3 regions of the Arthrobacter sp. NPDC056727 genome follow, and region 3 is predicted to be linked to each of the others. Evidence: riboswitches for the same ligand, from Rfam matches in the RefSeq annotation. Region 3 holds a riboswitch; each other region holds the start of a gene.

Region 1 (6,244 bases), on a different contig from region 3:
CCGGCCTCCTGGCCACGGTGCTGTTCCTCGTCCATGAGTCCCGCACGGCCGCGCCGCTCCTGCCTCTGGGCATGTTCACGGTGCGGAACTTCGGCTGGGGCAACATCGCCACGGCCGCCATCTATGGCGGTTTTTCCTTCGGTTTTTTTGCGCTGGGCATCTATATCCAGCAGGTGGGCGGCATGAAGGCGACCACCGCAGGCCTTGCGCTGCTGCCCTCGACGCTGATCCTGATGCTGCTGGCCTCGTCCTTTGGGAAGCTCGCCGGCAAGTACGGGCCGCGCTGGTTCATGACCGCCGGGCCCGTGCTGTGCGCCACCGGCTTCCTGCTCACGCTGTCCGTTGGCGGCACCCTCAACTACTGGACCCAGATCCTGCCCGGGCAGCTGGTCTTCGGCCTCGGTCTTGCCGCCACCGTGGCACCCCTGACGGCGGCCATCCTGGGATCCGTGCCGGAGAAACAGGCCGGTGTGGGGTCCGCCGTGAACAACGCGGTCTCGAGGATCGCGGGGCTGGTGTGCATCGCATTTGCCGGCCTTATCGTTGGGCCAGAACTGACGACGGCGGGCCTGCACCGTGCGCTGGTGGCCACAGCCGCGCTGCTGTTGCTGGGTGGGGCCTGCTCCGCCGTCGGGATCCGGAACCCCGTGCCGGCTGACCGTGCCGGCTAACCGCCGATGACCGCGATTCCCGCCGCGGCCGCCGCCAGCCCCAGCAGCAGATTGGCCAGCACGTTAACGGCGGCGGCCAGGTAGCGCCGTTCGCTTGCCAACCGCACCGTGGCAGTGGTCCAGGAACTGAAGGTGGTCAGCCCGCCGGCGAACCCGGTGGCCAGGGCGGAGTGCCATTCGGGGCCGAAGACTGCAGGGACGCCCACGGACAGCCCAATCACGAACGAGCCCGCCACATTCACCAGCAGGGTAGCCCATGGCCAGTGGCGCCGGGTCGACGGGAAGCCGGCCAGCCAGCCATCCACGGCGAATCGAAGCAGGGCTCCGGCGATGCCGAAGAGACCCACGAGCAGCGCCGTCACGGTCCAGCCTCGCGGGCAGCGCCGATTGCCTTGCCGGTCCGCCAGCCGGCGGCAGCCGCCGCCAGCCCCAGCACCACGGACAGTCCGAGGTAGAGAAGCCCCACGGCAGGGAATTCGGCGCGGGTCAGCTGGTCCGTGGAAAAGACGACGGCGGAGAAGGTGGTGAAGGATCCCAGCACGCCCGGCCCTATGGCGGCGCGGAGCCAGAACGCGGTGTGGGGCCGCGCGATCCAGATGGTGGTGAGGGCTGCCAGCACGAAGCTTCCCACGATATTGATGCCCAGTGTGGCCCACGGCAGGTCTCCCGGCTGGTCCGGGAACAGCACCCCCAGTGCGTACCGGAGTTCCGTGCCCAGCAGTCCGCCGACGGCGACGGCCGTCCAGACCCGCCAGCCATAGCCGGATCCGGTCGTGGGCGCGGTGCCGGTGCGGCCGGCCAGGGGAACCCGCACCTGTGCCTACAGGCCGGCCATGCGGCAGCCGGGATGTGCGGAATCGCTGTGGATCCAGAGCGCGGAGGCCACTTCGTCGGCGAGGTCAACGTCGCGGCTGGTTCCGGGGGAACCGATGCGGACCACGAGTGCGCCGCCGAAGGGCTTGCGGCCGCGCACTTCGACGTCGGCGTCGAGGCTGATCCGTTCCGCGGCGAGGTAGCGCAGCAGTTCCGGGTTCTCGTCGCTGATCCGCGTGATCCGGCCGGTGTGGCCGTCGTCGAGCTCGATCATCCGGTGGGCCGACGGCATCCGGACTGTTCCGTCGGCCGCGGGGATGGGGTCGCCGTGCGGGTCCCGGGACGGGTTGCCGAGCCGGGCCGCCAGCCGCTCAATGAAGGTATCCGAGACCGCATGCTCCAGCTGTTCGGCCTCGTCGTGGACTTCGTCCCAGCTGTAACCGAGGTCCTTGACCAGGTACGTTTCAATCAGCCGGTGCCGCCGGACCATGGAAAGGGCAAGCCGGACACCCTGCGGCGTGAGCGTGATGGCGCTGTAGGGCTTGTGGAGGACGAGGCCCTGGTCCTTGAGCTTGCGCACCATCTCGGAGACCGAGGAATTGGCCACGCCGAGCCGCTGTGCAAGCTGGGTGGAGGTGATGGGCTTGTCCTGCCATTCCGTGAAGGAATAGATGACCTTAACGTAGTCCTCGATCGAGGAGGAGGGCGTACTGGTCTTCACAGCTTCAAGCCTACCTGCTGCCACTCCGGCGTTCGGCCTTGACCGCCCGCCACGTCTGGGTGAGGTAGGGGAGCTGGAGGACCTCGCCCTGGGCATGGCCGAGATGCTCGTGCAGGTACCAGGCCAGGTTGCCGGTCACCTTTGCCCGGGTGGCGTCGTTGGCCGCGAGGTAATAACTGCGGGATTTTGCCAGTTCGAGGATGTCGTCCGGGGTGACCGGATCCTCCCACCGTGTCAGGTGGCTTTCCAGCGACGTGAATTCCGGGCCGATCTTCGGGCGGAAGTCCGGTTTGTGGACGTCCCCGGCATGCATGATGCGGGACAGCCGGTGCACCCAGGGCACGGATGTGTCCAACTGGTTCCAGATCAGGCCAAGCACGCCATGGGGCTTGAGGATGCGGGAAATTTCGGTGCTGGCCCGCAGCGGATCGCACCAGTGCCACGCCTGGGCAACGCTGACGACGTCGAACGCCGCCTCGGGAAGTCCTGTTTCCTCCGCGGTGCCCGCCAGAGCATGGACCCCGGGGTACATGCGGCTAAGCTGGTCCAGCATGTCCAGGGAAGGGTCCACGGCGCTGACGGCGAGCCCCCGGTCCACCAGCAGGGCGGTGAATTTGCCCGTTCCCGCGCCGACGTCAGCCGCGGTACGGGCCCCGGCTGGAATGAGCCAGTCCGCGGAGTCGTCCGGGTAGCCGGGACGGACGCGGTGGTAGTGCTCGCCGCCGTCCTGGAAGCTTTGCCCCAGCTCCTGCCGCCGCCCGTGATGAAGTTTGGGACCGCCCCGTGCCACGCACAGTCTCCTTAGGCCGACGTCGAAAATTACCTTTCGAATTTACCGTACGGAGAGCGAGAGGTGCTTAGTCCTGAGTACCGATCAGTCCTGGACACACGGTGCGGCGCCGGCGGTGCCGGGCGTGTTGGGTGCCCAGTCGGGGTAGGTGCGGGCGTCGTTCGCCGGAACCCAGCGCCCGGCGTCCACCACGTAGTCCCAGCCCAGGCCGGAGCGGCGGAGCTCCTCGATGCCGGCGAGCAGCCGCTGGGCGTCCTCGAGCCGTGATCCCACGCCGAAGCTGGCGCGCAGCGAACCGGACGGCAGGCCGAGGCGCTTCAGCAGCGGGTGCGCGCAGAAGCGGCCGTCGCGCAGGCCCACGCCGTGTTCGGCCGACAGGTAGGCGGCCACCAAACCGGCGTCGTAACCCTCCACGGAGAAGTTGACCACGCCGATGGCGTCATCCGGGTTGCTGTCCTCGAAGATCTGGTGGACGGTGACGCCGTCGATCCGGCGCAGCCCCTCGACGAGGAAGGACCGGATGGCGGCTTCGTGGGCGTGCCAGCTCTGCGGGTCGAGGGCAGCGATGACCTGGGTCGCGCGGGCAAGGGTGGCTGCGCCGAGGACGTTCGGTGAGCCCCCCTCGTGGCGGGCGGGGCCGGTGGCCCAGCTGACGCCGTCGAGCCTGGCCTCGCTCACGGCGCCGCCGCCCGCGAGGTGGGGGGTGCCGGCGTCGAGCCAGTCGGGGCGGCCAACGAGGACGCCGGCCCCGAAGGGGGCGTAGAGCTTGTGGCCGGAGAAGGCGAGGTAGTCGACGTCGTCCGCGGCGATGTTAACACGGCGGTGCGGTGCGAGCTGGGCGGCGTCCACCACGATCCGGGCGCCGTATTCATGGGCCAGCGCGGCGAGGCGGCGGATCGGGAGGATTTCGCCGGTGACGTTGGAGGCGCCGGTGACGGCGAGGAGGCTGATATCGCCGTGCTGCAGTTCGGCACGCAGGCTGCCGATGGTGGCCTCCAGCGTTTCCGATGCCACCACGCTGCGGTGCGGCACGCCCTGCCACGGCAGCAGGTTGGCGTGGTGCTCTATGTCCAGGTACAGCACTTCGCCGGTGTGGTGGTGGTCCTCCACCGGCAGGCAGCCGGCCAGGAGGTTCAGGGAGTCGGTGGTGTTCCGGGTGAAGATGACGGCGTCATCGGCGCGGCCGCCCACGAACTCCCGCACGACGTTCCGTGAGTTCTCGTATACGGAGGTGCTGATCTGCGAGGCATAGCCGGCGCCGCGGTGCACGCTGGCGTAGTACGGCAGGATCTCGTTGAGGTATGCGGAAACGACCGACAGCGCAGGCGCGGAGGCGCCATAGTCGAGGTTGGCGTAGCGGATGTGGCCGCCCTGGATCAGCGGAGCCTGGATTTCTGCGCCCGTGACGGCGGCCAGGGGGCGGCCGGCGGCGACAAACCGGCCGTCCAGCACATCGGCGTCGGTGGAAGAAATGATGGCAGTCGTCATGGGACCTCACTGAGAAAAGGACCCCGTGTGACGGGGATCCGCGCTTGCCGGGTCCGTTCCGGATCGGCCTGGTCGTCACCCGGGGCACCCCACCGCGAATGGAGGGTTGCCGGCCAGCTAACCGGGGTTTAGCGCTGGCACTCGTGACCTGTTACGAGACTAGGACATCCGGACAGGCGATGAAAAAGCCGGTCAAAATGTTAAGCGGATTATTACGCGGGCTGGATATTCGGCGTTCTGCCGAAGAAACGACGGCGGCCGCCCCCTAAAGTGGGCGGCCGCCGTCGTAATGTTCAGTGTCAGAGCAGGTCGTCCAGCTGCGGGTTCAGCCGCTTCAGGACTTCCGAGTGCAGGATCGAGTTGGTGGCCAGCGCGTTGCCGCCGAACGGTCCGTCGGTGCCTTCGAGGGAGGTGAACCGCCCGCCTGCCTCCGTCACGATCGGCACCAGCGCCGCCATGTCGTACAGGTTCAGTTCCGGTTCGCAGGCGATGTCCACTGCCCCTTCGGCCACCATGCAGTAGGACCAGAAGTCGCCGAAGGCGCGGGTGCGCCACACATCCTCCGTGAGCTGGAGGAACTCGTCAAGGTTGCCGCGGTCCTTCCAGCCGCCGAGGCTGGAGTAGGACAGTGAGGCGTCGGCAAGGCTGGACACATTGGAAACCTTCAGCCGCGTGGCGGCCGCGAGGGAGCGGCCCGAGTAGGCGCCGGCGCCTTTGGCCGCCCACCAGCGCTTGCCCAGCGCAGGGGCGCTGACGACGCCCACCACCGGTTCGCCCTCGTCGACGAGGGCGATCAGCGTGGCCCACACCGGCACCCCGCGGACAAAGTTCTTGGTGCCGTCGATGGGGTCGATGATCCAGCGGCGGGAACCGTGGCCGGAACTGCCGAACTCCTCACCGAGGACGGCGTCGCGGGGACGGGATCGGGACAGCTGGCCGCGGATCGACTCCTCGGCGGCCTTGTCCGCATCGGTGACCGGCGTCAGATCTGGCTTCGTCTCGATCTGAAGGTCCAGCGCCTTGAACCGGCTCATGGTCTGGTCGTCCACGGAATCGGCCAGCACATGGGCCAGACGCAGGTCATCGTTGTACGTTGAAGCGGGTTGGGTCATGGTTCCAAACTACCCTCAAAGGCCCGGCGGGGCGGGGAGGCAACGGCCGGGCGGCGCCGGGGAGGCTAGCCTACGGTGCCGAGTTCCTTGGTTTCCTGGGCCTCCGCGCGCGGGTCAGTGCCCAGCAGGCGGCGCAGGGACGCGAGCCTGGCTGCTCCCGAAGGGCCGGCGTGGCCGGCCTCGACCCAGGCATCCACGCCGCAGTTAACGGCGGTGGAATCGTGTTTGCAGCCGCGTTCGCAGGCCTCGGTGCCCGGCTCAAGGTCGGGGAAGGAGTGCAGGATGCGGTCGGGGTCGACGTGCGCCAGCCCGAACGAGCGGATGCCCGGAGTGTCGATGATCCAGCTCCCCACCGGGGCGTCGGCCAGCTTGAGGGCAAGGGCCGACGACGACGTGTGCCGCCCGCGGCCCGTCACCGCGTTCACGCCGCCGGTAGCTCGTTCGGCGCCGGTCAGTGCATTGACCATGGTGGATTTTCCGACGCCGGAATGGCCCAGCATCACCGTCACCTTCCCGTCCAGGTGGGCCCGGAGGTCGGAGACGGCGGCAACGTCGAGCCGGGCGGAGAGGCCGTCGTCGGACCGGGCGTCGATGCCGGACGCCTCGGAATCTGCGGTGCGGCTGATGATCACCGGAAAGTCGAGGTGGC
Region 2 (6,244 bases), on a different contig from region 3:
CCTGCCGGAGTACTACCCAACCCGCGCCGAACGCGAGGTGCTTGAGCTTTTTGCCGGCGAGATGGCGGCCGCGTGCCCGGCGGAAACACTCATCGAGCTCGGGTCCGGATCCTCCAGGAAGACCCCGCTGCTGCTGGACGCCCTGGGGCAGGCGGGACACCTTCGGCGGTACGTTGCCGTGGATGTCAGCGACAGCGCGTTGCTGGAGGCACGAAACGAATTAGCGCCGCAATTTCCAGGCCTCAATCTGGACGCGGTGGCAGCGGATTTCGAGACCCAGTTGCATGTGCTCCCCCGGGAGGGACGCCGTATGGTGGCGTTTCTGGGCGGCACCATCGGCAATTTTGAGCCGACCGCCAGGGCCCGCTTCCTGTCCGGGGTGCGGGAGCTCCTTGAGGGTGATGGCGGCTCGCTGCTTCTCGGGACGGACTTGGTGAAGTCACCGGCCGTCCTTGTGCCGGCATATGCCGACGCCGATGGTGTCACCGCTGACTTCAACCGGAACGTCCTCCGGGTTCTCAATACCCAGTTGGGCGGTGACTTCGACGTGATGGCCTTCGAACACGTCGCCGTCTGGATGCCCCAGGAGGAATGGATCGAAATGCGGCTGCGTGCCAGCAGGCCGATGCTGGTGCGGCTGCCGGGGGTTGGCCTGGAAGTAAGTTTTCATGAGGGCGAGGAACTGCGGACCGAGATTTCCGCCAAATTTCGGCTTGAAGGCGTGGTCAACGAGCTGGAATCAGCCGGGTTCTCCGTAGCGGGGCAGTGGACTGACCGTCAGGGGCGCTTTGCCATGACCCTGGCACAAGCAAGCTGAACTTCGGCTTCTGTGTTGTAGTAATGAACGGAGGCCCGCACCAGCATTTCCGGCACAGGCGGTGTCCCCGTGCAGGATGAGTGGGGGCGGGGAACCGCCGAGACATTGATCCGGTGCTCTGCCAGCTGACGCCTGATGCCGCCGGCCTCGCGGCCGGCAACCGAGAAGGTGACGATGCCGCAGCGTGTGATTCCGCCGTCATGGACCGTCACGCCCGGTACCGCCGCCAGTTCTGTCCGCAGCAGCTCAGCAAGCCCGGCCACCCGCTCCTGCACCGCGTCCAGGCCCAGGGCCAGGGCGTAATCGGCGGCCCGTCCCAGCCCCAGCCTTCCGGCGGCACTGCTCTCCCAGCTCTCGAAGCGCCGGGCGTCGCTGCGGATTTCAAAGCCGGAGGCCCCGGCTGGACTGGCAGAGTGCCCATCCAGCATGGGTGGCTTCAGCTGTTCGAGGACTGCTGCGCGCACGTAGAGGAACGCCGTGCCCCGCGGTCCGCGCAGAAATTTCCGTCCCGTGCCTGCCAGCACGTCGCAGCCCAAAGCCTGCACGTCCAGAGGCATCTGGCCCACTGACTGGCACGCGTCGAGCACAAACATCACCCCGGCTGCACGGCAACGCTTTCCGACCTCGGCCGCCGGATTAACCAGACCGTTCGCCATTGGGACATGAGTCAGGGCAACCATGGCGACGTTGCCATGCTCGAGTTCCGACTGCAGGTGTTCCACGTCGACCTGTCCGTGTTCGTCGTCCCGCAGAACCACAATCTCGAGGTCATGGCGCTCCGCCAGCTGCCGAAGTGCGAGGACATTCCCGGCATACTCGGTGCGGCCGATCAGCAGCCGCCCGCGGGGAATGAAAGGAAGGCTGTAGACCGCCGCCGCCCAGGCCCGGCTGCCGTTCTCCGCCAGGGCAACCTCGTCCGGCCGGGCTCCGATCAGCCGGGCCACCGAGGAATAGACGTTTTCAAGCCGGCCGGAGGCTTCCTCTGCCGCTTCATAACCGCCGATTTCCTCCTCGCGGCGCAGATGGCCCACGACGGTGTCCACAACAGGACGGGGCATGAGGGAACTTCCCGCGTTATTGAAATGGACTACGTTCAGGACACCCCGGGTCTGTGTGCGCACCTCGTCGACATCGATTGGCATAATCCACATCCTGCCGCACGGGGCAGGGCTGCGCCCAGATCTGGACCCCCGGCGCTAGGCTGCCCCGGCGGTCCAGCGGAGCGGGGCCGCCGGGGCTGATGGCCTCCAGTGCCCCGCCGTCCGGGGGCCGGACACCTCCGACGGCGCGCGCTTCTTCCCGAATCCCTGCCTGCCGTGGTCGGACCGCGCCGGGACGGCCTGGGCCGGTACCGGCGCAGGAACTGCCGCGGCGGCCTCTGCCGGAGCGGACCCGTGGACCTTCGGGGCCGCCGCCGACAGATCCGTGATGAGCCCCGTCCCGGCGCACTCGCGGACGTCGGCGATTCCGGCCGCGGCCGCGCGCTTGTCCTCGAAGGGTGCGGAGACTGCCAGGACGGTTCCATTGGGGGCCATCAGCCGGAACCGGTACTGGGACTCTGTGTCGACGAAAACTTCAAATACTCCGGCCATGGCGTTCCTTCCGGTCAGGGAGCGGCCGGCAACGGCTTTTGCGGCTGCGGCGCCCCGGACGCACCGCTGCGTCCGTCCTTCGGTGGGTGCTGAACCGGCAGGGGTGCGACGGTTCATCAGGTTGTTAACGAGTCTGCCCAGTGCTTATGCAGCCTAACAAGACCGGCCGTGTAAACCCTGGGTAAACCCTGCCTGTCCACCCACTAAAGCGTGCCCGCCCACCGGTTCTCAAGGACGCCCTAAACGAAGGGACGCGCGGCGCAACGCACGTTCACAGCCCGCCATCGGAAGCAAAAGATCCGGCCCCGAAGGGCCGGATCTCACGGAGGGTCTGAAGAAGGATCAGAGCGGATAAGGATTTAACCCGGAACAGTCAGATCTGCTTGAGCGCCTGCTCCAGGTCCGCCATCAGGTCATCCGCATCCTCAAGGCCGACGGACAGCCGCACCACCCCATCGCTGAGCCCGATCGCGGCGCGGCCTTCGGGCCCCATGGCCCTGTGCGTCGTGGTGGCGGGATGCGTGATGAGGGACTTGGCGTCGCCCAGGTTGTTGGAGATGTCGATGATCTTCAGGGCGTCCAGCAGCGCGAAGGCAGCTTCCTTGCCCGACTGCCCGGCCGTCGTCGCAAGTTCCAGCGTGAGGACGGTGCCGCCGGCCTTCATCTGCCTGGCCGCCAGTTCATACTGCGGGTGCGACTTGAGCAACGGGTACTTGACCCAGTTGACGGCAGGCTGCGCTTCGAGCCATTCTGCAAGGCGCAGCGCCGTGGCGGAGGAGTGGTTCACACGCAGGGACATGGTCTCCAGGCCCTTGGTGAGGACCCAGGCGTTGAACGAGGAGAGCGCCGGGCCGGTGTGGCGCATGAGCTGCTTGACCGGGCCGTCGATGAATTCCTTGGTGCCAAGAATCGCCCCGCCCATCACACGGCCCTGGCCGTCGATGTGCTTGGTGCCGGAGTAGACGATCACGTCCGCGCCGAGGTCCCCGCAGCGCTGCAGCAGCGGGGTGGCGAAGACGTTGTCCGCCACCACCTTGGCGCCGGCGGCGTGGGCGAGTTCACTGACCGCCGCGATGTCCACGATCTCCTGCATCGGATTGGACGGGGATTCGAAGAAGACCGCCGTCGTGGGAACCGAGAGGGCGTCGCGCCACTGATCAAGGTCCGGGCCGTCCACGAACACCGTCTCCACGCCCCAGCGGGGCAGGATTTCGTTGAGGATGACGAAGCAGGAGCCGAACAGGGAACGGCTGGCCACCACGCGGTCCCCGGCCCCCAGCAGCGCACCCAGGGCGGTGAAGACGGCGGACATGCCGGACGCCGTCGCAAAGCACGCCTCCGTGCCTTCGAGCAGGCGCAGCCGCTCCTGGAAAGTGGCCACGGACGGGTTGCCGTAGCGCGAGTAGACGAAGCGTTCGTCCTCGCCGGTGAAGGCGCGCTCGGCGGCCGCGGCGGATTCGTAGACGAACCCGGAGTTCAGGAAGACGGGCTCCGTGGTTTCCTGGAAATTGGTGCGGTCAAGCCCGCCGCGGACGGCCTGGGTATCGGGGCTCCAGCCGGCGGCGTCGTGATTAAAGGTCAACTTAGTTCTTTCCCAGGTTCGTCGGCAGGCCGCGGTTCTTCCAGCCGTTCACGGTGCGCTCACCGTAGCGGTCGGGCTCGCCCTCGAATCCTTCGAGGACGTTGTAGGCCGTGAAGCCGGCCTGCGTGGCGGCAATGGCGGCGGCGATGGAGCGCTGGCCGGAGCGGCAGAGGAAGAGCAGCTCCACGGTGGAGTCCTCCGGGGCCTGCTGCTTCAGCTGCTCGACGAACCCGGGGTTGGGAATGCCGCCGGGAAAGGTCCACTGGATGAACAGGGGATCGTTGTCCGTGGCCTTGGTGTCCGGAATGCCGATGTGCGCCCATTCGCCCTCGGTGCGCACATCCACCAGGATGGCGCCCTCCTCGAGCTTGGCCCACGCGTCCTGCGGGCTGACGTCGCCGGCGTAGCTCATGCGTGGCCCTCGTATGCTTCCGCGCTGAGGTCCTCGTCGGAGTCCAGCCGGTCAACGGCCGTGGCGACGGCGGCATCTGCGCTGGCGATCGCGGCCGGCAGGATGACGGCCTGGGCAACAATGACGCTGGTGCCGTTGAAGGTGGCGGCCGGGCTGCCGTGCAGCACGTATCCCTCAGCAAGGGCCGCCGAGATGCGCTCACAGAACGCCCGGTCGTCCGGGCCCGTGATGAGGCGGTAGGACAGCTTTTCCTCAGGTTTATCCTGCTGGGACGGCAGTGTTGCAACGGCGGGGGCGTCTGACACGACGGATCTCCTTTTCTCACGCTTGCAGCTCGAAGTGGTCGATATGCCGAGTATTCACCTGAGGCACCCCGCCGTGGAAGGAGGGTTGCCGACCGGCCAGTCAGGGCTTAATGCCGGTACTCATTACTCCCGAAAAACGTAACACTGACGACGGCGGCACGCACCGCCGCCGTCGTCATCTTCCGTAACGCATCGAAAGAAACGCGGGGTCAGATACGGCCGAATCGGGGCCCCGGAAGCGGCGGTAACTGACCCCGCGTTGCGGTTACAAAGCCGACGGCCGGGAGGATAATGACGGGAGATGACCCGCCGTAACGCCGGATGAAACCAGGCCGCTGTGAATGATTCGACCCCGAATACAGTGACTCCCATGCTGCACTTTGGATGGTTTGTGGGCCATGGCTTCGGGGTCCAGGGCTGGGGGACGCCCGGCTACGGAATCGGCTACGACTGGAAGAAGCCCGCCCCCTACCAGCATGCGGTCCGGGAGTTCGAGCGGGCCGGGCTGGACCTGTTCATCATCGAGGACTCACTCACCGTCCCCGATACCTACGGCGGCAGCGCGGAGGTCTCACTGGCGCAGGCGTCCTTCGCGCCCAAGCACGATCCGCTGGCGCTGGTGCCGTACCTGCTGTCCGCCACCGAGCACCTGGGCATTGTGCCCACCATCAGCGCCTCCTTCTATCCGCCCTTCACCGCGGCCCGGCTGCTGGCCACGCTCCAGCACTTCTCCAACGGGCAGCTCGGCTGGAACGTGGTGACCTCCGGCAGTGACCTGGCCGCGCAGAACTACGGACTGGACCAGCAGATCGAGCACGACCTCCGCTACGAGAAGGCCGAGGAGTTCGTGGACGTGGTCCGCAAGCTGTGGCGCAGCTGGGAACCGGACGCCATCCTGGAGGACGCCGGGGCTGGCATCTTCGCGGACCACACCAAGGTCCGGCCCATCCACCACGACGGGGAGTTCTTCAAGGTCCGCGGACCGCTCAACACGGCACCGCTGCCGGAGGAACCGGTGCTGGTGCAGGCCGGGGCATCCCCGCGGGGCAAGGCCTTCGCCGGTGCGAACGCCGACGTTGCCATTGCCCTGGCCCGCGGTGTGGACGGCATGAAGGCGTACCGGGACTCGATCCGCGCAGAAGCCGCCGGGGCCGGCCGGAACCCCGACGACGTCAAGGTGCTGTTTGTCCTGAAACCCACCGTGACCGGTTCCAGGGCCGAGGCGGAGGACCTGCGGGCCGCGCGCCGGGAGCTCACGCAGCGGGACATCGACAGCCAGCTCAACTCCATCTCCTACCTGTCCGTCATCGACTTCAAGCAGTTCGACCTTGATGCGCCGCTGCCGGAACTGAGCACCAACAGCAACCAGGGAACCCTGGAGCACTTCTCCAAGGCGGCGCCGCCGGGTTCCACCCTGCGGCAGATCCTGCAGGCACGCAGCGGCGGCGCAGGCGACAGCATCATCGGCACCGCCGAGGAAATCGCCGACTACCTGGAGGAAACCGGGGCCGCGGTGGGCGGCGACGGCTTCCTCTT
Region 3 (6,244 bases):
GAACCAAAGCGCACTGTCCGGGCTGGTGCGCGTGGCGACGACGGACGGCGTCGGAGCGGTATTCGTCACCCCTGCACTGGTCCGGCTGCAGCGGCAGAACCCGCAGCTGAACATCGAAATGCTGAGCGCCACGCGGAAGGTCAGCCAGAACAGGTCCGGCGTGGACCTGGAGATCGTGGTGGGCAGGACCGACGTCAGCAATGCCCAGACCATTTTCCTGAGCAATTACTACCTGCGCCTCTACGCCAGCCGCGGCTACGCCGCGGAGCACGGAGTGCCGGAAACGCTCGACGACGTCGGGCAGCACGGCTTTGTCTCTTACGTCGAGTCTGCGCTCCAGGTGGCAGAGCTGGGGCACCGGTGGTCCTCGCAGCTGCCCATGCCCACCTCAAGCTTCCAGGCCACGAGCGTGTTCGCCCAGGTGGAGGCCGTCCGGCAGGGCGCAGGCATCGGGCTGCTGCCGAACTTCATGGTGGGCGGGCAGGCGGACTTCGTGCCGGTACTGGCCGACGACTTCGAGCGCCAGCTTCCCATCTGGGCTGTCGCGCGGCCGGAATCCCTCCGGTCGGCCCCGGTGCAGGCCGTCATCGCCGCACTGAAGGAAGAGGTGAAGGACCGCGCGGCGCTGCTGGCAGGCTGACGGGCCCCGCTCAGCCGGCGGCCGTCCGGCCCTGAAGGGCGTCAGGCCTGGAACAGCCGGCGCACCACCTGCCCGGACGCCAGCGCATCCAGCCCCTCGTTGATTTCCGTGAGCGGCTTGGTGTCCGTGTGCAGCAGCTCCACCGGCAGTTTGCCGTCCCGCCAATAGCCCAGGTAGAGCGGGATGTCCCGCCCGGGAACGGCGTCGCCCATGTAAGAACCCAGCAGGCGCTTGCCGGCCCCGGCGAACTGCAGTGCGGGCACCGTCAGCTCGGCGGAGGGATGGGGCAGGCCGACCGAAACCACGGCGCCGCCCCGGGTCACGTGCCCCAGGCAGGCGGCAATCACGCCCGCGGAACCGACGGCTTCGACGGCGATGTCCACACCGTTGCCTGCCGCCTCCGCGATCAGGCGGGCAGCGTCCTCGGGCCTCCCCACCGCGGTGGCACCGCAGTCGAGGGCGAGCTGGTGCTTGCCGGTATTGGGATCGATGGCGATCACACTGCCGGCCCCGGCGAGGGACGCGGCCATGACCGCGGACAGGCCCACCGCGCCGAGCCCGAACACGGCCACCGATTGGCCGGCCGTGACGGCGGCCGTGTTGAGCACGGCGCCCATTCCGGTGAGCACGGCGCAACCGAACATCGCCGCAACGGTGTCCGGGACGTCGTCGTCAATCACCACCACCGACTCCCGGGCCACCACCGCGTAATCGGCAAAAGCCGAGACGCCCAGGTGGTGGTTGATCCGCTCCCCCGCGGGCGTGCGCAGCAGCGCCTCGCCGTGCAGCAGGTCGCCGGAACCGTTGACCTCCGCCGCCCGGTGGCAGAGGGCGGGACGGCCGGACCGGCAGGCGCGGCAGTCCCCGCAGCTCGGCACGAAGACCAGCACCACATGGTCGCCCACCGACACATCGGAGACGCCGTCGCCCACGGACTCGACCCGCCCCACCGCCTCATGGCCCAGCGCCATCGGCAGGGGCCGCACCCGCGAGCCGTCCACCACGGAAAGGTCCGAATGGCACAGGCTGGAGTAGGTGATGGCCACGCCCAGCTCGCCGGCCCGGGGCTCAGGACGGTCCAGCTCCTGGACCACCAGGGGCCGGGCGTCGGCGTAGCTGGGCTTCTGCGGTGCGCCGCCCGCAGCCGTGTCAGCATTCGGGACGGTGGAGTAGAGGACTGCTGCTTTCATGGAAATCCTTGGTGTCGTTGAACGGGCAACTGCCCGGCCCCGCATCAGTGGCGGGCCGGGCAGTCACTGTTAGTGGCAGCTGCCGAATGCTCGTTGGGTCCGGGACTCAAGCCGGTGGGCCCGGATTGCTTCCTACTTCCTGCCGGCGGCCAGCAGGTCGGCGGTGCCCTTGGCGTCGGCCGCATCCACGTCGTGGAGCGAGACCCCGCGGGTTTCCTTCAGGAAGAACACCGCGACGGCGGTGATGACGCAGGCGATCAGCAGGTAGATGGCCACCGGGACGGAGGACTTGTAGGTGCCCAGCAGCGAGGCGGCGATGATCGGGGCCAATGAACCTGCCACGATCGAGGTCACCTGGTAGCCGAGCGAAACGCCGGAGTACCGCATCCGGGTAGGGAACATTTCCGCCATGATGGCGGGCTGGCCGGCGTACATGAGGGCGTGGAACAGCAGGCCGATCATGATGGAGGCCAGGATGATCATGTCGTTCTTGGTGTCCATCATGGGGAAGGCGAAGAAGCCCCAGGTGGCGCCCAGGATGGCGCCGGCCATGTAGACGGGCTTGCGGCCGAAGCGGTCCGACAGCTTGCCCACCAGCGGAACGGCCACGAAGTGCACGGCGTGGGCGAAGAGCAGGAGCAGCAGGATCCGGGTGGTGTCCGCCTGGACCACCGTCTTCAGGTACGTGATGGAGAACGTGACCACGAGGTAGTAGAGGATGTTCTCGGCAAAGCGCAGGCCCATGGCGGTGAAAACGCCGCGCGGGTAGCGCTTGAACACCTCGGCAACGCCGTAGCCCTTGTGCCCGGCCTCGACCTCTTTGCGGGCTTCGAGGAAGATCGGGGCGTCGTTGACCTTGGTGCGGATGTAGTAGCCGATCAGGACGATCACCGCGGAGAGCCAGAACGCCACGCGCCAGCCCCAGCCGAAGAAGGCTTCCTGGGTCAGGGTGGACGACAGGATGAACAGCACGGCCGTGGCGAGCAGGTTGCCCATGGGCACGGCGGACTGCGGCCAGCTGGCCCAGAATCCGCGGGACTTGCTGGGGCTGTGCTCTGCCACCAGGAGGACTGCGCCGCCCCATTCACCGCCGACGGCGAAGCCCTGGGCAAACCGCAGGAACACCAGGAGCGCGGGCGCCCAGTAGCCGATCTGCTGGAACGTCGGCAGGCAGCCCATCAGGAAGGTGGACACACCCACCAGGATGATGCTCAGCTGCAGCAGCTGCTTGCGGCCGAACTTGTCGCCGAAGTGGCCGAAGACGATGCCGCCGATCGGGCGGGCAACGAATCCGACGGCGTACGTGAGGAAGGCGGCGATGATGCCGTCCAGCTCCGTGCCGGCGTTGGGGAAGAAGGCCTTGCCGAAGACCAGGGTGGCGGCGGAGGCGTAGAGAAAGAACTCGTACCATTCCACGACGGTGCCGGCCATGGACGCCGTAACGACTTTCTTGAGGCCTGAGGCCTTGACATCGGTTTCCTCTGCACGCCTTGCGGCGGAGCTTTCCGTACTCATGCGAACTCCTTCGGCGTCTTCCTCGACACCACTGGGACCAATCGGGGGCGCACGGGTGCTGTGATGCGCACCACGAACGCCGGATTCAACGAGTATGGTCTGCCTGTGACGCAAGCTCAACGCCAAATAGTGCAGGGCGCATCTGCATAAATGCACATGCGGGGCATCCCCATGGGCCCGGTGTTGCCGCTGTCCGGACGGCTCCGGCGGGATGCCTCTGCCTGGAGTCAGTTCAGGAAGTGGGCCCTGAGCTGGGCGTTCAGCTGGCCGATCTCCGTGAGGAAGCCGTCGTGGCCGATCGGCGAATCGATGATGTGCACGTCCACGTTGCCGGGCAGTGCCTCGGCGAGTTCCAGCGACTGGGCGGGAAAGTACAGCCTGTCGGACTCCACGGCGGCGACGAAGAAGTCGGCCGTGGCCCGGGACAGGGCCTCCTTCAGCGTCCCACGCCCGCGGGTCACGTCATGGCTCATGAGCGCTTCCGTCAGGGCGATGTAGCTGTTGGCGTCGAAGCGCCGGACGAGTTTGTTGCCCTGGTGGTCCAGGTAGCTCTCCACCTGGTAACGGCCGCGCCCCGCCAGGGCATCCGCCTGCAGCGGCTCCTCAGCCGCCTGGGCGTTCCTGCCGAACCGGAAATCGAGTTCGTAGGCGGAGCGGTAGGTGATGTGGGCAATGCGCCGCGCCAGCGCCAGGCCCTCCGCGGGTTCCGCGCCGCCGTAGTAGTCGCCGCTGTTGAAGTGCCGGTCCTGCCGGATTGCAAGGGTCTGCGCCTGGGCGAACGCGATCTGCTCGGCAGTGCTCCTGGCCCCGACGGAAATGACACCGCAGCGGCGCACACGCTCCGGGAAAGTGACTGCCCATTCGAGGGCGCGTGCCCCGCCCATGGATCCGCCCACCACGGCGTGCCAGCTGCTGATGCCGAGCAGGTCGGCGAGCCTGGCCTCGGCGATGGTTGAGTCGCGCAGCGTCACCAGCGGAAAACGCGAACCCCAGGGCTTGCCGTCCGGTGCGGGCGACGACGGCCCGGTGGACCCGTAACAGCCGCCCAGGATGTTGATGGAAATGACGAAGAACCTGTCAGTGTCAGCCGGCGCGCCGGGCCCGGCAAGCTGCTCCCACCAGCCTTCCTCGTCCCCGGCACCGCGGGTCACGTGGGTGCTGCCGGTCAGGGCGTGCTGGACGAGGATGGCGTTGGAGCCGTCCGCGTTGAGCGTTCCCCAGGTTTCGTAGGCCAGGGTCACGTCCGGCAGGAATCCTCCGGCCTCGAGTTCCATGCTGCCGATGTTGCGGTACTGGACAGTTCCATCCAGGACGGGAGTGCCATCGGGAACTGCGTCATTCGGAACAGTGCCCTCGGGCGTCTTGCCGGCCGGAGCGTCGGTGTGGCTGACAGAAATCGTCACAGGTAAACCTCTTCTACGCGCTTGCCCGCCGTCAGCAGACCGGCAGGCCAGGTCTTCACCCGGGGCACCCCACCGCGGAAGGAGGGTTGCCGGCCAGCAAGCCGGGGCTGTCGCTGGCACTCATGACCTGTTGCCCAGTGTACGAAACAGGCGGACGCCTGCGCGAAGAATGTGACGGCTGTGTGACTCCCGGCCTGGAATGGGACGGGAGTCACACGGTCGGGCAGGGCCGTCAGGCGCCTTTCGCCGCGCGGAATCCGGCGTCGAGGTCGGCGAGGATGTCATCGATGTGCTCCAGGCCCACCGACAGCCGGACCAGCCCGGGGGCAACCCCGGCCACGCTCTGCTGTTCCGGGCTCAGCTGGCTGTGCGTGGTCGACGCCGGGTGGATGACGAGGGAGCGGACGTCGCCGATGTTCGCCACGTGGGAGTGCAGTTCCAGGGCGTCCACGAAACGTTTGCCGGCCTCGGCGCCGCCGGCCACTGTAAAGGCCACCACAGCGCCGGTGCCCTTGGGCCCGTACTTCAGCCCGCGCTCATACCAGGGGCTGGACGGCAGCCCGGCGTAGGCCACGGACTCCACGTCGTCCCGGGCCTCCAGCCAATTGGCCACCGCCACCGCGTTGGCCACGTGGCGCTCCACGCGCAGGCTCAGTGTTTCCAGGCCCTGCGCGATCAGGAAGGCATTGAACGGGGACACCGCCGAACCCAGGTCGCGGAGCAGCTGGACCCTCGCTTTGAGGATGTAGGACAGGTTGGCTCCGAGGGCGCCGCCCTCTCCGAGGTCGCGGGCGTAGACGAGGCCGTTGTAGGTGGGGTCCGGTGTGTTGAAGCCGGGGAAGCGCTCCTGGTCCTTGCCGAAGTCGAAGTTTCCTGAATCCACGATGACACCGGCGATGGCGGCGCCGTGTCCGCCCAGGTACTTGGTGGCCGAGTGCACCACAATGTCCGCACCCCATTCAAGCGGCCGGATGAGGTAGGGGGTGGACAGCGTGTTGTCCACGATGAGCGGCACACCGGCCTCGTGCGCTGCCCGGGAGACGCCTTCGATGTCCAGGACGTCCTGCCGGGGATTGGACACCACCTCGGCGAAGAAGAGCTTGGTGTTCGGCTGCACGGCGTCGCGCCACTGCTGCAGGTCATCCGGGTCGGCCACGAAGGTGACGGATACGCCGAACTTCTTCAGGGTGTGCGCCAGCAGGTTGTAGGTGCCCCCATAGAGGCTGGGGCTGGCCACCACGTGGTCGCCGGCCTCGGCGATGTTGAGGATGGCGTAGGTTTCGGCGGCCTGGCCAGAGCTCAGGAGCAGCGCGGCAAGCCCTCCCTCCAGGCTGGCGATCCGCTGCTCCACGGCATCCTGGGTCGGGTTGCCGATCCGGGTATAGATGGGGGCGATCTCGGCAAGCGCGAAGCGGTCTGCCGCGCTTTCGGCGCTGGGGAACACGAACGACGTCGTCTGGTAGATCGGCAGCGACCTGGCACCGGTGGCGGCGTCG

What was found. A riboswitch is a leader RNA that binds a small molecule or an ion and turns the genes downstream of it on or off. The one in region 3 is predicted to bind S-adenosylmethionine.
Region 1: it holds a riboswitch for S-adenosylmethionine, as region 3 does, so the genes downstream of both, ACFRAH_RS05865 (aminotransferase class V-fold PLP-dependent enzyme) here and ACFRAH_RS11190 (homoserine O-acetyltransferase) in region 3, are expected to answer to the same signal.
Region 2: it holds a riboswitch for S-adenosylmethionine, as region 3 does, so the genes downstream of both, ACFRAH_RS20520 (DUF1737 domain-containing protein) here and ACFRAH_RS11190 (homoserine O-acetyltransferase) in region 3, are expected to answer to the same signal.

What each region holds. Positions count from the first base shown of each region.
Region 1 is NZ_JBHTZA010000004.1:198,029-204,272, reverse strand. It holds gene ACFRAH_RS05890 (MFS transporter) at 1-671, shown strand, start outside; gene ACFRAH_RS05885 (fluoride efflux transporter FluC) at 668-1,033, opposite strand; gene ACFRAH_RS05880 (fluoride efflux transporter FluC) at 1,030-1,485, opposite strand; gene ACFRAH_RS05875 (metal-dependent transcriptional regulator) at 1,492-2,205, opposite strand; gene ACFRAH_RS05870 (class I SAM-dependent methyltransferase) at 2,216-2,995, opposite strand; gene ACFRAH_RS05865 (aminotransferase class V-fold PLP-dependent enzyme) at 3,080-4,483, opposite strand; SAM riboswitch class IV at 4,519-4,632, opposite strand; gene hisN (histidinol-phosphatase) at 4,783-5,595, opposite strand; gene ACFRAH_RS05855 (ribosome small subunit-dependent GTPase A) at 5,661-6,244, opposite strand, start outside.
Region 2 is NZ_JBHTZA010000026.1:57,934-64,177, forward strand. It holds gene egtD (L-histidine N(alpha)-methyltransferase) at 1-817, shown strand, start outside; gene ACFRAH_RS20500 (aminotransferase class V-fold PLP-dependent enzyme) at 778-1,959, opposite strand; gene ACFRAH_RS20505 (YegP family protein) at 2,014-2,526, opposite strand; gene ACFRAH_RS20510 (O-succinylhomoserine sulfhydrylase) at 2,783-3,991, opposite strand; gene ACFRAH_RS20515 (rhodanese-like domain-containing protein) at 3,993-4,403, opposite strand; gene ACFRAH_RS20520 (DUF1737 domain-containing protein) at 4,400-4,708, opposite strand; SAM riboswitch class IV at 4,722-4,836, opposite strand; gene ACFRAH_RS20525 (NtaA/DmoA family FMN-dependent monooxygenase) at 5,079-6,244, shown strand, end outside.
Region 3 is NZ_JBHTZA010000009.1:78,806-85,049, forward strand. It holds gene ACFRAH_RS11175 (LysR family transcriptional regulator) at 1-640, shown strand, start outside; gene ACFRAH_RS11180 (alcohol dehydrogenase catalytic domain-containing protein) at 682-1,830, opposite strand; gene ACFRAH_RS11185 (MFS transporter) at 1,963-3,345, opposite strand; gene ACFRAH_RS11190 (homoserine O-acetyltransferase) at 3,573-4,655, opposite strand; SAM riboswitch class IV at 4,761-4,876, opposite strand; gene ACFRAH_RS11195 (bifunctional o-acetylhomoserine/o-acetylserine sulfhydrylase) at 4,981-6,244, opposite strand, start outside.